DNA from 2 places in the Paenibacillus sp. Y930 genome. Region 2 is predicted to be linked to the other one. Evidence: predicted binding sites of a transcription regulator. Region 2 holds the regulator's gene; the other holds the start of a gene.

Region 1 (7,866 bases), on a different contig from region 2:
TAACAATCCCGTTTCAATCCATTTATTTATATCGTATATAGTCACGCTTAAATACTTGGCAGCATTTGTCGCACTGTATACTATTTTATTATCATGAAATTCCCTTTCTACTTTAAGAGTTTTTAATTTGTGAATCGTTAGCTTCTCATAAAAATCTATAATTCTATTAGAATCATATATAAATCTATTAAAACTCTTATCAGTATGGTCAATTCTTACCGGTCTTATTACACAATTTATGACATTATCGATTAACCACTTAACATTATAACTTCGAACATTAAAGTAACTATAAATCTCGTTGAAAGTACTATATTTAGCATTTTGATCATCATCTGTATCTATACGATCCTCTATTGTACTATTAAAATGATTCACATCCGACTTCCAAAATATTTTCTCCTTGTTTTCATTGTTTCTAGTTCCTATCATGTGATGATCAAGCAAGTATCGTATGACTGCCATTGGTAATTGTAGATATTGCTGAAGTTCCTCTACTCCTTGAATCAGATTACTTATTTGTATATAATCTGATAGATTTTGAGACAGGATATTGAATAATCGCATATGAGTTACATCTTCTTTATTTCCAATTCGAAATTTCATATCCTCGAATACAGTTACTGGTATCCTAAGAGATGACAAAATTTCTTTTGCCGTCAAGTGATTACTAAAAAACATTTTTGGATCATCGATCATATTATTCACATATTCTTTTATACTGTTGTTCAGGTAATTTTCAATTTCGATTTGAACAAATAAAAATTGATTCAAAGTACATTCATTATAAATCCCCCAAATATAATGGTAAAAATAAGTGATTCTATTTATCAAATTTCCATAGTTGTTTTTCGCCATATCATCTAAAAATGGTAGATATTCTTTAGGGAAATTATGAAACACATGAAATGAATTACTAACATTAAGATGTAATTTAAGATTATTATCGGAAACACGTTCCTGATCTTCTATTAATTCAAAATATTTCAAAGTTAACATAATTAGAATTAGAAATCCTGAAAAGTCCAGTTTGTCTAACGGATTATTTGTGATTTCAGTTGGCTTGTCGTTATACTTCGTATATATCACTTGCGATACTTTCGCATCAATCTCAGATTCATGTTCGCTTTCCAAATCGCAATTTGTTAAATCTTGATTACAATAAACACATTTAAATAAATAAATTTCTGACAGGTGAAGAAGACTTTCGCAATTAGGACAGATATTAGTCAGCAATTTATGATGTACATGACAACTTGTATAGAATTTATAATCCCATATTTTTCTTAAGTATGACTTTTCCTTAAAGCAAGGCAAACAAATATTTATATAGTTACCTATGAATATATCGCTCTTGAATTTAAGCATTTTATTTTCATAGCTCATTAGTTTCATAACATCAATACCACATAATCTTGATATATCAGATATGATTAAATTACTTTTGTATATCAAATTTTCTTTATTCAATGGAAAACGTACTCCTATATGTTTTTCAATCATTAGTAATGTAACTGAATTAGCATTCGCTACTCGGCATATATAACTATACAAACTTTCATCTGGTTCAGGTTTTGGTCGTATTAAAAACATAACTTCCTTTCTAATTAGATACAGAGGTACTCAAATGTATCCTCTTCCTAATCACAGAACAAAATATTTTTTTATTAAGCAATATAAAATGACAGTTCTTGCCCAATACATAAAAAGAGGACATCGAAAATTCGATGTCCTCTTACTTTTAACATTACGAATAAAATCTTAAACATTTGTATATTTATTCAATATCATGAATAAATATATCACAGGTGCTAAAATAAATAAACATTTTTCTCACTTTATTGAGATTTTTCTCACTGTAAATGAGACATCACATATTCAATTACTTTCTTTAGAGATTCTGACACATCTCAATTACATCTACTATAGCCACAAGAGTTACATTGCTTACATCCCTCAATATTGATCAAGGCTGCTGATCCACAAGATGGACAAAGATCGATACCATCGTTTACACCATGCTGATGTCCAATAGTTGTTGCAGCATGAGGCACGAGATCCTCAGCTAGAAACTCTCCTGCAAGCTCCATTTGCTCGTATTCAGGCTCATCAACCTTCGCTTGCAAATGCATTTCTAATGCCTTCGCTACAGCATCAGCAATCGATTCAACACGATTGTTACCAAAGCCAATTGCTCCAGTCCCGCCGATCCCTTTCAAATGCTTAATGAGTAATGCAACTTTATTACCATGATCACCATAACGCAAGAACAATGAACAAACTCGACCAAGCGCCTCAGCCATCGCAAATACATCTGATCCAGCTTTACCAACAATTAAGAATATCTCTGACGGAACATCATCGAGATCATTAATCGTGATATACGCCATACCAAGCGGCGTATTCATGCGATAGGTTGCCCCTTTCAACACTTGCGGGCGTCGTTTATATTGACGATCTTCATTAATCGATTCTACTACTTTTCCACTTACATCGATTGGTCCAGCAGAAAGCGACGTTACTGAAGCTGTAGAAACATTACTTTCTTGTTGCTCGACATCTATAACTGCTACAGCTTCCTTCTTCGGCTCTACATTAACAATCGTTTCCTTCTTCACTTCTTCTTTACTCGGTACCGTAGATAGAACTTGTACATCACGACTACCGTCACGATAGATTGTTACCCCTTTGCAGCCTAATTCATAAGCTAACTCATACAGTTTTTCTGTTTCTTCAACAGTAAAATCACTTGGGCAGTTCGCCGTCTTAGAGATTGAACTATCTACCCAGCGCTGAATGGCTGCCTGCACTCGAATATGATCCTCCGCAGTTAATGTCATTGCCGTAACAAAGTAGTCAGGCAATTGCTCATTCGGATGAGCATCAAGCCATTGCTGTGCGATTGGAACATACTGTACATCGAATCCGAGACGACTTTGACGATAATATTCGAATGCAAAATAAGGCTCTATTCCAGTAGAAGTGCCTACCATTGTTCCGGTACTGCCTGTAGGTGCCTGCGTAATAACCGTTACATTACGCATCCCCGTCGCTTCAATTGCTGCCTGCACTTCTGGGAATTCAGCAATAATCTCTTTCATAAATCCGCTTTGCAAATACAATTCGCTATCAAATGCGGTAAAGCTCCCTTTCTCACCTGCTATTTCAGCAGAAGCCAGATAAGCCTCTCTTGCCATAAAACCGTATAATTTATCAAGGAAAACTAAAGATTCCGGCGATCCATAACGAACCTTCAGCTTAATCATCAATTCCGCAAGTCCCATCGTTCCAAGCCCGATACGACGTTCTTTCTTCTGATTACTTTCATTCTCAGGGAAATGATACGGCGTTTTGTCGATCACATTATCAAGGAAGCGTACCGACCAATTGGTCACTTTCGCAAGCTCATCCCAAGCAACATCATCACTTTCTTCATCATAAAACTTGGACAGATTAATAGCAGATAAGTTACATACACCCCATGCAGGTAATCCTTGTTCTCCGCACGGATTAGTCGCAATAATCGGGTTGAAATACCAGCTGTTAGACATATTATTGTAGCGTTCCAAAAATACAACGCCTGGCTCTGCTGATTTCCATGCCGATTCAATAATGATCGACCAGATTTCACGTGCTTTAACTGTCTTATGAACGATAACTTTCTTCCCTAACGCCTTCCATGCAGCTAGATCGCCAGTCCATAGCTCATCATATCCATCTTCTGTCGTGTCAGGGAATACAAGCTCCCAGTCGCTATCTAGCTTAACAGCCTCCATAAAACCATCGCTCACACATACGGAGAGATTCGCATTCGTAATCTTGCCCGCAGACTGCTTTACCGTAATAAATTCTAATACATCTGGATGCCAGTCATTAATCATTAGCATTAATGCGCCGCGGCGACTACCACCTTGTTCGATTAATCCAGTTGTGTAACTGAATAATCCGCCCCATGATACCGCTCCGCTTGATGAACCATTGACGCCCACAACAACCGCTCTCTTCGGACGTAGTGAAGATAAATTAATACCTACTCCGCCACCGCGTGCCATAATTTCCGTCATTTCCGCCAGTGTCGCCATAATTCCACCACGACTATCTTCTGGAGATGGAATAACATAGCAGTTGAATAATGTTAATTCATCACTTGCACCCGCCCCTGCAGCAATACGTCCACCAGGCACTAGCTTCCAATCATCTAATATATATTGAAATCTCTCTTGCCAAAGTGCTTTCTTATCCGCATCTTCAACAGATGACATCGCCTCGGCAAGTCTAGACCACATTTCTTCGGGAGTTTTCTCTAGCGTATGTGTCAGTTTACTGACCGTTGATTGCACAATGTCACCACTACGCATTTTCACTTCAACTTGCTCACCTTGACGTGATAATACTTCCCCTGCCTCCTTGACAGGAAATGCAAGATCATCCTTTAACAATACTAGAACCGTATCACCAACTTCTACCTTTGACGCTTCTGCATTTTTGCGAGCATATCTATCTAAAAATATTTTTTCACTTAATCCTGTTAAACCACTCATATTAGTCGCTCCTCTTCAATATAACCATATGTAGTAACAAAATTATTATATCACACTATATATAGTTTTATTAATTAAATTATGAAGTTTTTATTACATTATTTTTATCTGAGCAAATCGTGAAAATTGATACTCCTTTAGCTACTTGTAAGCAACCTCTCAGCGAGAGATTATGTCGCTGCCATTTAGGGAATAATAGAAATTATTATCTCATATTAAAGGAGAAACTATGAACAATCACCTCATACAACCAGAAGATTTCGTACATAAGCTTATTCATCCTGCCGTTCAAACAACGTTCGAGCGCCAATGGTTTCAACAATTACAGCAGCGTATCGAGCATAATGGACCATGGGATCAATGGGCAATGTATCAATTAGCGATAGAAGCCAAGCAAGCAACCGTTATCGATAGTTTTGAAGAGCTACAATGTTTACGTTCACTTCCCGCACTAGAACCGATGCCACATCAACTGGATACAGCACAGCGAGTGTTACATGAAATGGGCGGAAGAGCGATTCTAGCTGATGAAGTTGGATTAGGGAAAACGATTGAAGCTGGTCTTATATTGAAGGAATATATTGTGCGAGGGTTAGTTAAGCGTGCATTAATTCTTGTACCTGCCTCCTTAGTTTTACAATGGGTTCGAGAACTTAATCAGAAATTCGGTATCACTGCTGTCGCGCAAAAAAAAGCACATAGTTGGGGCTATGATATCGTTGTCGCTTCCATTGATACTGCCAAGCGTGATCCACATCGCGCAGCGGTTCTTGCTACCGATTATGATCTAATCATTATTGATGAAGCCCATAAATTGAAAAACAAAAAAACGACCAACTATCAATTTGCTACTCAATTAAGTAAAAAATATTGTCTATTGCTTACGGCAACGCCAATTCAAAATAATCTTGATGAGCTATTTAACCTTATTTCTCTGTTAAAACCAGGTCAGCTAGGTGCGCAAAGCGATTTTACTAGCAATTATGTTGTTGATAAACGTATTCCGAAAAATGAAGACCAGCTGCAAGATGTTCTCTCATCCATTATGATTCGTAATCGGCGTGGTGATGGCGGTATTCATTTTACAAAACGAATTGTAAAAAACATTACGCTCCAGCTTTCTACCGAAGAACAAGCACTATATGACGCCGTGACGAGCTTTGTGAAGCAACGCGCTCAGGAAGACAGCATCGATATGAGCAGTATGCTTTCCCTTATCACGCTACAACGAGAAGTTTGTAGTAGTCGCGATGCCGTATTTCTCACGCTCGTCAATATGTTCAAGAAGACTAGCGAAGAATCGCCGATGCGCGCGCAGATTTGGGATATTGTTGAAAAAATTCGTGGCATTACATCCAATTCGAAGGCTGAGAAAGCTCTGGAAATTATTCAAAAATGCGATGAAAAAGTTATCTTGTTCACGGAATATCGTGCGACACAAGAATATTTATTGCAATTTCTCCAATCACATGGCATCTCCGCTGTTCCTTATCGGGGTGGTATGAATCGTGGCAAAAAGGATTGGATGATGGATCTTTTCCGTGGTAAGGCAAAAGTTCTCATCGCAACGGAAGCAGGCGGTGAAGGAATTAATCTGCAATTCTGTCACCATATGATTAACTTTGATCTACCGTGGAATCCGATGCGCGTGGAACAACGAATTGGGCGTGTTCATCGCCTTGGACAAACCCATGATGTTCATATTTTCAATCTATGTACACAAGGAACCATCGAGGAGCATATTCTGCATCTATTACATGAAAAGATCAACCTATTCGAGCTTGTAATCGGTGGATTAGATGATATTCTTGAAAAACTAGAAAGTCGTGACGGCTCGATTGAGCAGCGTCTCGCTAAAGCTATTCTGCAATCAGAAAGTAATAAACAGCTAGAAGAAGAGCTTGATGTCATAGGTAGCACCATTCACAAGATGAAAGATAAAACTAAGCGATAACCTATGTAAATCATGTTATTAGTTATTGCTAAGAAGTTACTCATAGTCGTTACATGAAAAGTTTTAGTTTATGCTTCCGATGCAACTTTTCATTGCTAAGAAGTTACTCATAGATGTTACATGAAAAGTTTTAGGAGGGTCACTATGAACAGCAAAGAGATTCATCGCTTTGTGCAGCGATATTTAGATGCAACGCAATGCTCTATTCTTGAGAAGTCACCTTATCATTTCAAAGTTAAGCTATCTCCAGCAGCAGATCGTGAATTAACGAACCGGCATTATTACTGGAGTTTTATCGATCGTGTCAATGAAACCCCTGAGACGATGAGCTTTTTGTTCGTAACTGATGATGATAAATATAATGAACTAGTAGAATCTACTCCGGTGATAGAGCCAGTTGCAAAAACGGCTGCTGATTCTAGCTTTGAAAGAGCATACGGACTTGTTCCGAAACCAATCGCACGCGTACCAAGGGAACATCTGCACTATGGCTCCGGTCGACTTGATCAGCTCTTTCAGTCCACTCAAAACAATGGCAGTTATGTTTGCCTATTTCAAGAGCCCAGCGCGAAGGCACTTCATCCTTATGCATCTAGACCATATACGGTATGGCTTGGCATTAATTTCTGTGTAGAATTCAGCTCCGATCGCAAGCGAGAAGAAATTCATAGTCTCGGTATATCACTCGTCACTGGTCACTGCGTAGAGCAATTTCATGAGCAGCTAGAGCAGCTTAAGCTATCTCCTCGTATTCCGCCCAATATTCATATTGCCAAAAACGGCATAGCGTATGCAAAAGCTTTAACCATTGCCGAGCAGACGATTGAACGTAAATTAAAAAGTTATGACTATCGTTGGGCAGAGGATGCACAAACAAGATTGATCGAGGAGCTTGCAAGATTAGCTAGCTATTATGAACCAATGCTGGAACATGCAGAAGATGAGGAGCATCGTGACAATGTTCGTGGCTTACTTCAAAAACGTGAAGAAGAAATTCGTTGGCAATACGAGCCGAGAATAACGGTATCCGTCATAAACTGCGGATTATTTCATCTCGATGGTATTGATTAGTGAACATATGACGACTTGTGCATCTTATCGGCAAAAAAAGAACTTCATGATGCTGTTTATGGATGACAATATATAACAGTCTTCTTAAAGCATGTCCACTATACTACTAATGAGGTGATGTAATGCATATAAAACCATTGTCAAAAATGATCATTCGATTAGTGATCGCTACTGTGCTCTGCGTGAATTTTTCAATAATGACTTCGGAAACTATTCACGCTAATGTTCAATCGCTAACCGTTAAAGAACAAGGGGAATTATGGGTCGATGAATTAACGAATCAACCTGATTTTGCAAATT
Region 2 (7,866 bases):
AAACATTGTAGGATCGCATGTACCAATAACGTACATTTGCGCTTCCGCCTTTCTCAAGTAACGCTTCATCTTCTCGGTGCTGACAATCAAACGTTTAGAGCTTTCATTGGAAGAGGAAGTTCAAAAAGCGGACTTTGCTAACGTAGCATAGTCGACATCGCATATGCCTTCCATCGAAAGCCTGCTTTTGAACTTACAACTATGTTAGTAACGATATTGAGGTGAACGTTATGCCAGAACTACCAGAAGTAGAAACTGTTATCCGTACATTAACAGAGCTTGTGCAAGGTAAGCAGATTATGCAAGTCAAAGTATTACTCCCGCGCATTATTCAACGTCCAGCAGAAATAGAGCAATTTTGTGATGCACTTGTTGGCCAGACGATTCTGTCTGTTGAGCGAAGAGGGAAATTCATTCGAATTGTATGTGATGAGCTTGTACTTGTTTCACATCTCAGAATGGAAGGTCGTTATGGTCTATTTCTCGCAGATGAAGCACTAGAGAAACACACACATGTTTTATTTACATTTACAGATGGTACTGAGCTTCGTTATAAAGATGTTCGCCAATTTGGTACGATGCATCTGTTCAAAGCAGGAGAAGACATGACGAATTTGCCATTAAGTAAATTAGGAATTGAACCTCTTGATAATCAATTTACAGCGAAAGTATTGCAATCGAAATTACAAACTCGAACTTCGAAAATTAAGCCACTACTATTAAATCAAGAATTAATTGTAGGACTAGGTAATATATATGTGGATGAGGCGTTGTTCACTGCAGCGATTCATCCGGAACGTACCCCTGATACATTGTCAGTTCAAGAATGGAAAAAACTTCATCGTGCCATCGTAGATACATTAGCAAGAGCGGTAGAAGCGGGAGGCTCTTCCATCAAATCCTATGTCAATGGGCAAGGTGAGATGGGCATGTTCCAGCATGAGTTGCTTGTTTATGGCCGAAAAGGTGAGCATTGTCCCAAATGCGCTAGGCCCATCCATAAATATGTCGTCGGTGGTAGAGGCACTCATATTTGTACCCACTGTCAAAAGCTAAAATAACAATGATGTAGGTTCATTTCATATTCGAAGTCGAATATACTACGAGGTTCATCATCGTTATCAACGTCAGCTTTTTGAACTTCCTATATGTCACTCATTATTCTTCACCCGCATATGATACGTTACGCAAGTAGGCACCCGTCTACTTCGTTAGTATAGATGTGGGAAGGGGAACTATCATGTTGTTCGTTCATTTCGCCTCAATGGCTATACTAGCTATAGCTGTTAGCTTGGATAGCTTTGGCGTTGGAATTACGTACGGATTACGTAAAATAACAATTCCATTTTTATCGATTATTATTATTTCTTGTTTTTCTGGAGCAGTAATTGGTGTATCTATGCAAGCAGGTACATGGCTAACTGCATATTTGTCACCTCATCTAGCCAATGATGTTGGGGCAACTATTCTAGTACTTATCGGCTTGTGGGCACTGTATCAATATTTTCAAAGTCTAAAGGGTCAACGTTCAGAACAAGCACATAACGAAGATAAGCATAATGAGCTAGAAAGTGATCGATCAGAACATAATGTAATGAATGTCGTTTCATTGCAAACAACTGCGACCGTTTTTCGCGTAGAATTAAAGCGCCTTGGTCTTGTGATTCAAATATTACGTACGCCACAAACGGCGGATTTTGATTCATCAGGGACAATTTCATCCTCCGAAGCAATTATGCTTGGCATTGCGTTATCATTGGATGCATTAGGTGCCGGAATTGGGGCAGCTTTACTAGGTCTTCATCCCGTTGTAACACCGATCATTATTGCAATATGTAGTGCTTTATTTCTTATTGTTGGAACGAAAATAGGTACAAAGCTTGCACATATCCCAATCGTGAAATACTTCAGTGGCTTACCCGGATTGCTATTAATAATATTAGGTATAAGTAAATTCTTTTAAATGGATATAACGAATAGTGGTGTAAGCTTTCGAAGTACTTTACGTTTACGAGGAAGTAATATAGGGAGCTAACAAAAAGTGGCGTAAGCTTCCGAAGTACTTTTCGTTTACGAGGAAGTTTATCTAGCGGCTAACGAAAAGTTGTATATGCTTTCGAAGTACTTTTTGTTTGCAGAGGAGCATTACATGAAGTTAACAAAAAGTTTAAGGAGTGAGTGCATTGTTAATTGGTTTGACAGGCGGTATTGCAAGTGGGAAAAGTACAGTGAGTCGACTGCTTGTTAAGCATGGTGCCTTGCTTGTTGATGCAGATCAGGTTGCTCGTGATATTGTGGAGCCAGGGCAACCTGCCCTTAAGGAGATCTCCTCCTTTTTTGGACAAGCAGTATTACATGAGGACGGTAGTATGAATAGAGCGGCGTTAGGGGCAATCGTTTTTTCAGATAAGGACAAGCTGGCGAAGCTAGAATCTATTACTCATCCAGCTATTCGCACGAGAATGTTGTCAATGATCAAGCAATACCAAGAAAAACAACCAAATGCAATTATAGTTGCAGATATTCCACTATTATATGAAACGAAACAGATTCATTTGTATGAAGCAATTGTTGTCGTATACGTACCTCAGGAGCTGCAAATTGAGCGTTTAGTTGCCAGAAATAATGTTACGCTAGATGTTGCGATTTCGAGAGTCGATATTCAGATGGATATTGAACAAAAAAGAGCGCAAGCTGATTATGTTATTGATAACTCTGGTTCATTGGAGCAGACAGAAAAGCAAGTTGTTGAACTTATTCAAAGGTTGGTAACTGTATGAAAAGAAAAAAAATTAGACGTCGTCTATTACTGTTAGTCGTAATTTGCTTTATTATTTTTTTGTTCGGAAAGTCAGATTGGATGATGCAAAAATTATATCCAGTAAAGTATAGTGATCTAATTGTAGAAAGCTCAGAAAAATATAAGGTTGACCCGCACCTCATCGCGGCTGTTATAAGAGTTGAATCAAATTTCCAAACAGGCCGAGAATCGCCAAAAGGCGCTGTGGGGTTAATGCAGTTAATGCCAACAACATCTAATTGGATCGTTGAACGTGCGAATCTTGAGCATATTTCTGCAGATAAATTATTACATGATCCGACAATGAATATTGAACTAGGAACATGGTACTTGAATCATTTGCTGAATAAATTTGATGAAGAGAAGATTGTTGCTATTGCTGCATATAATGCAGGACCTGGTAATGTCTCGAAATGGATTGAACAAGGTACATGGTCAGGCGAATATGCAACCTCGGATGATATTCCATTTGGTGAGACAAGACGTTATGTGCAAAAAGTTGTTTATTATTATAATAAGTATAAGGAATTGTATCCGCAATTATAGTGGTCGGTATTTTATAATATGTGCTATACTATTATAGATCAAAAATAAATAAACATATAATATACATTTCGCACATGATAATTTCAGATGAGTAATAGCCTTGAAGCCGTTCTTCCGAAAGAGGAGAACAGCTTCAAAGCTTGAGTCCATTATACAAGGTATAATATTAACTTTGACCTGCTAAAGATTGTTCAGCGATCTGAACTAGACGACGAGTGATCGAACCACCAATAGATCCGGCTTCTCTCGTTGCCATGCTACCGTAGTAACCATCTTGCGGAATAGCGATACCTAACTCTTGTGCAACTTCAAATTTCATACGATCTAGAGCTGCCATTGCTTGAGGGACAAGTAATGTGTTGCTGCTGCGACTTTGTGCCATGTTATATTCACCTCCTCGCTGTTGGTAAATGTATTATGTGCGATAATTAATGTTTTATTACAAATTATTATTGGTAAAAGAAGGGAGGCTTCTATATGAAATGTCCATACTGTGATTACTCTGGTACAAAGGTGTTAGATTCTCGTCCAGCTAATGAAAATAAGTCAATCCGTCGTAGGCGTGAATGTGAACAATGTAGCAGGCGCTTCACAACTTTTGAAATGATTGAGGAAACGCCTTTGATTGTCATTAAGAAGGATGGCAGTCGCGAGGAATTTAGTCGTGACAAAATATTACGTGGTTTAATTCGTGCTTGTGAGAAGAGACCAGTACCGGCAGAGCGATTGGAAGTTATCGTTTCTGAGGTTGAGAAAGAACTAAGAACAACTGCACTGGCTGAAGTCGAAAGCAGTGATATCGGTTCGATTGTTATGACACAATTGTATCCTGTAGATGAGGTTGCCTATGTACGCTTTGCATCTGTCTATCGTCAATTTAAGGATATCGAAATGTTCATGAAGGAATTGAACGGTATTTTGTCTAATCCAAGTATTAGATCAGAAACGACGAAATAACGAATGAATACAAAAGGGTGTAAGCCAAGACGAAACCTATGAATAGGTCTAATCTGGCTCACACCCTTTATTAATTTTGAACATGCACTATTAGTTTTATTTCGGTAGAACAGTTACGGCAGCTTGTTTGCCACTTACGTGGATACCCGACTGTTTCGTACCGTCAGATTTTAAAGTATCGAGCATTCGCTCAAGTAAAGCTTTGGCAGCAATACCTTCCTTCCCTTGAATCTTCACAACTAATGCTACGGGATGACCTGAATGCAGGAAAGATATACATTGACGAATTTTTGTATCAAAATCATGTTCCTCTATATGAGATGTTAAGCGGATTTCTTTTACTTTTTTGGGAGTAGCTGCTGATTTTTCGATGGTTTTCGTTTGTTTTGCCATTCCTTTAGCCATTAATTCGCATGGTGGAGGGCTTGAAAGTATATTTGTACACACTAGATCAGCTTTATGTTGTTTGGCTATTTCTAATGCTGCTTTCGTAGTCATCGTACCTAGAGATTCTCCATTAAGCCCCGTAAGTTCCACCTCAGAAGCTTTTATCTTTTCATTCATTATCATCATTAATTTGAAACTCCTTTATTACTAAGAGATAGGTTGAGAAGGATAATACCAGCCTTCTATTTTTTGCTCCAAATGTTTCAATTGAAGTATGATTAGCTTCTTATTCTCGAAAATAATTAATTGTTGATCTTGCAAATCTATTAACACCTTTGAGACCGTTTCTCTTGCTGCTCCAACCGTATCGGCAAGTTGTTGATGTGTAATTTTAACAGTAAGTTTATAGGTATCATCAGCATTTGGTCTGCCGAATTCTTTGCAAAGGTCGATTAAACGACGTATGATGCGATGCTGCACATTGAGAAAGGTCAAATCATGAATTTGTTGATTTGCTTTACGAAGACGTTCCATCGTGTAGTTTAATAGTAAAAATGAAACGTTACGTTCCTTTTCGACAAGCTGCTGAAAATCTGCTCGATGCAGTGCATAGGCTTTGACTGTCGTCATCGCTTCAGCTGTAGCAGAACGTAATAGACCCGGTTGCATAAGTGCCATTTCACCAAAATATTCACCTTTATCTAAGTAAGCTAACGTAATTCGTTTCGCCTTATTAGAAGTATAAATAGAAACCATACCTATACGAATAAAGAAGATCTGATTGCCTTCATCGCCTTCATGAAAAATAACATTACCTTTCGAGAAACTTACTTCTTTCATATATGGAGTCAGCTGATCTAATAACAGTTGATCAATATCTTGAAAGAATGGTATGGAGTCGCGTAATTTAATTGTATCTATCTTTTTCAAAAACAAGCATCCTTTCATCTACTAATCAATAATTTTGTAATGTGAGTTACAGAATCAAAGGTTTGGATTTGTTATTCTATATTTGGGAGAAGGGAATAATTAAGTTAGGAGGAGCAAAAATATAGACTACTTTAATGATAGCTGTAATACTTGCTATTATCAATCCATTAACGTGAAAAATATGGTACTTATGTAGAAGAGTTCTTTTTGCTGTTGGGAGGCTGCAAAAAGAACTCTTTTCGTTGTATTCATTTTCAAGTTGCAGTACGATATGAGTAGCGCTATTTTGTATGTATGAAATGCTGCAATAGTAAAGCTAGCTTATTTTATCGCTAATAGGACGCATCCACTTATAAGTGGATTATCGTATAGGTAACTACAATGGAAAGAGGGTAAAATAATGAAGCCATTAGTATTTGTAGACCGGAGATTACCACTTGAAGTGCTGCAATATATTGAGGAGCATTGTACCGTCAAAACATGGGGCAAGGACGAAGAACGTAATCCCGAGCAACTACGTCATTATTTACAAGATGTTGTTGGGTTTTTCAATAGCAGTTCTGTACCAATCGATAGTAAGCTATTAGATTGTGCACCAAATCTAAAAGTAGTAAGTACGATGAGTGTTGGCTACAATCATTTTGATCTGGATGCGATGAAGCGACGCAATATTATCGGGACACATACACCGTATGTTCTCGACGATACAGTTGCTGATCTAGTGATTGGCTTAATGCTTTCAACAGCACGCAGAATTGCAGAATTAGATACATATATTAAAGCAGGGAATTGGAAGGGCAATGAAGGAAAAAAGCTTTTTGGGATCGATGTTCATCATCAAAAATTAGGTATTATTGGAATGGGACGAATCGGAGAAGTTATTGCTAAGCGAGCAGCGCTCGGATTTGATATGGACGTTATGTATTATAATCGCTCTCGGAAGCCTGAGGTGGAGGCACGATATGGTGTGACCTATGTTTCAATGCAACATCTATTAGAGCAATCTGATTTTGTCGTCCTTATGTTGCCATTAACAGCTGAAAGTCGTAACATAATTGGTCAGGAACAATTTGCAAGCATGAAAAGCGATGCGATCTTTATTAATACTTCCCGTGGAGGAACAGTAGTTGAGCAGCATTTGATCGAGGCGCTGCAGCAAGGAATCATTGGAGGGGCTGGCTTAGATGTATTTGAGCAGGAACCATTGCCAAGTGATCATCCGTTTTTGACATTATCCAATGTTGTTCTAACTCCACATATCGGTTCTGCAACAGAGGCAACACGTTATAATATGGCAAAGATTGCTGCGCAAAACTTAGTTCATGCGCTACAGGGTAACGATAAAGCATATGTTGTTAAGGAACTATTATAAAGGTCGTTCAAAAAACGGACATTGATAACGATGACTATACTAATGTAGTATAATTTATAATATTTTGTAGACGACGTTATTGTTCTATCGTGTGAACAGTATTATGATAATAAAGTGAATAATTCATATATGATTTTGAGTGCAAGGGAACGATTATAATGACAATAGGTATTTTTGATTCAGGAATGGGCGGATTAACTGTATTATCTGAGGCAATTCGACGCATACCAATGGAAGATTATTATTTTGTAGCAGATACTTTGCATGTACCTTACGGGACCAAAACCAAAGAAGAAGTGCATAGTTATATTCTTGATACCGTTCATGATATGATGAAGCATGATATAGACGCACTTGTTATTGCTTGTAATACCGCTACAAGTATCGCTGTAGAGGATCTACGCGAACAATATCCTAATTTACCTATTATCGGTATGGAGCCAGCAGTAAAGCCAGCAGTAGAGATGAATCGCTCGACGGGAAGAAGAGTGTTAGTATTTGCTACTCCGCTTACACTGTCTCTACCAAAATATTATGCGCTTGTCTCGCGTGTAGACGATTCCGGTATTGTTGACTCTTTGCCGATGGAGATGCTTGTTCCTTTTTGCGAAAGTATGAAGTATGATACGGATGAAGTGAAACAGTATTTTGTAGATCAATTAGCTCCATTTGATCTAGAAGGTTATGGAATCATCGTGTTAGGCTGCACTCATTATCCTTACTTTAAGCCAATACTACGAGAAATATTACCAACACATATTGATATTGTCGATGGGAGTACAGGAACTGTACGTCGCCTTGCTGCGCTGCTACATCGATATGGTATGGCTAGAGGTAAAGGTAGCGGACAAGTCGTATTCGATAACACAAGTGG

Evidence for each region. The regulator NrdR, encoded in region 2, represses ribonucleotide reductase genes. The targets are predictions, from matches to a motif close to AACACNATATATNGTGTT.
Region 1: a site for NrdR is predicted at 4,593-4,610, ahead of AC1TO5_RS03180 (adenosylcobalamin-dependent ribonucleoside-diphosphate reductase). Genes of this name have one in related genera too.

Annotation. Positions count from the first base shown of each region.
Region 1 covers NZ_JBXCIX010000001.1:645,602-653,467, forward strand. Annotated here, with positions in the region: gene AC1TO5_RS03175 (TniQ family protein) at 1-1,593, opposite strand, end outside; gene AC1TO5_RS03180 (adenosylcobalamin-dependent ribonucleoside-diphosphate reductase) at 1,911-4,541, opposite strand; gene AC1TO5_RS03185 (DEAD/DEAH box helicase) at 4,771-6,495, shown strand; gene AC1TO5_RS03190 (YqhG family protein) at 6,640-7,566, shown strand; gene AC1TO5_RS03195 (hypothetical protein) at 7,689-7,866, shown strand, end outside.
Region 2 covers NZ_JBXCIX010000004.1:79,251-87,116, forward strand. Annotated here, with positions in the region: gene mutM (DNA-formamidopyrimidine glycosylase) at 231-1,061, shown strand; gene AC1TO5_RS12645 (MntP/YtaF family protein) at 1,241-1,963, shown strand; gene coaE (dephospho-CoA kinase) at 2,184-2,780, shown strand; gene AC1TO5_RS12655 (lytic transglycosylase domain-containing protein) at 2,777-3,346, shown strand; gene AC1TO5_RS12660 (alpha/beta-type small acid-soluble spore protein) at 3,513-3,728, opposite strand; gene nrdR (transcriptional regulator NrdR) at 3,824-4,303, shown strand; gene infC (translation initiation factor IF-3) at 4,400-4,876, opposite strand; gene AC1TO5_RS12675 (Crp/Fnr family transcriptional regulator) at 4,898-5,620, opposite strand; gene AC1TO5_RS12680 (2-hydroxyacid dehydrogenase) at 6,021-6,992, shown strand; gene murI (glutamate racemase) at 7,151-7,866, shown strand, end outside.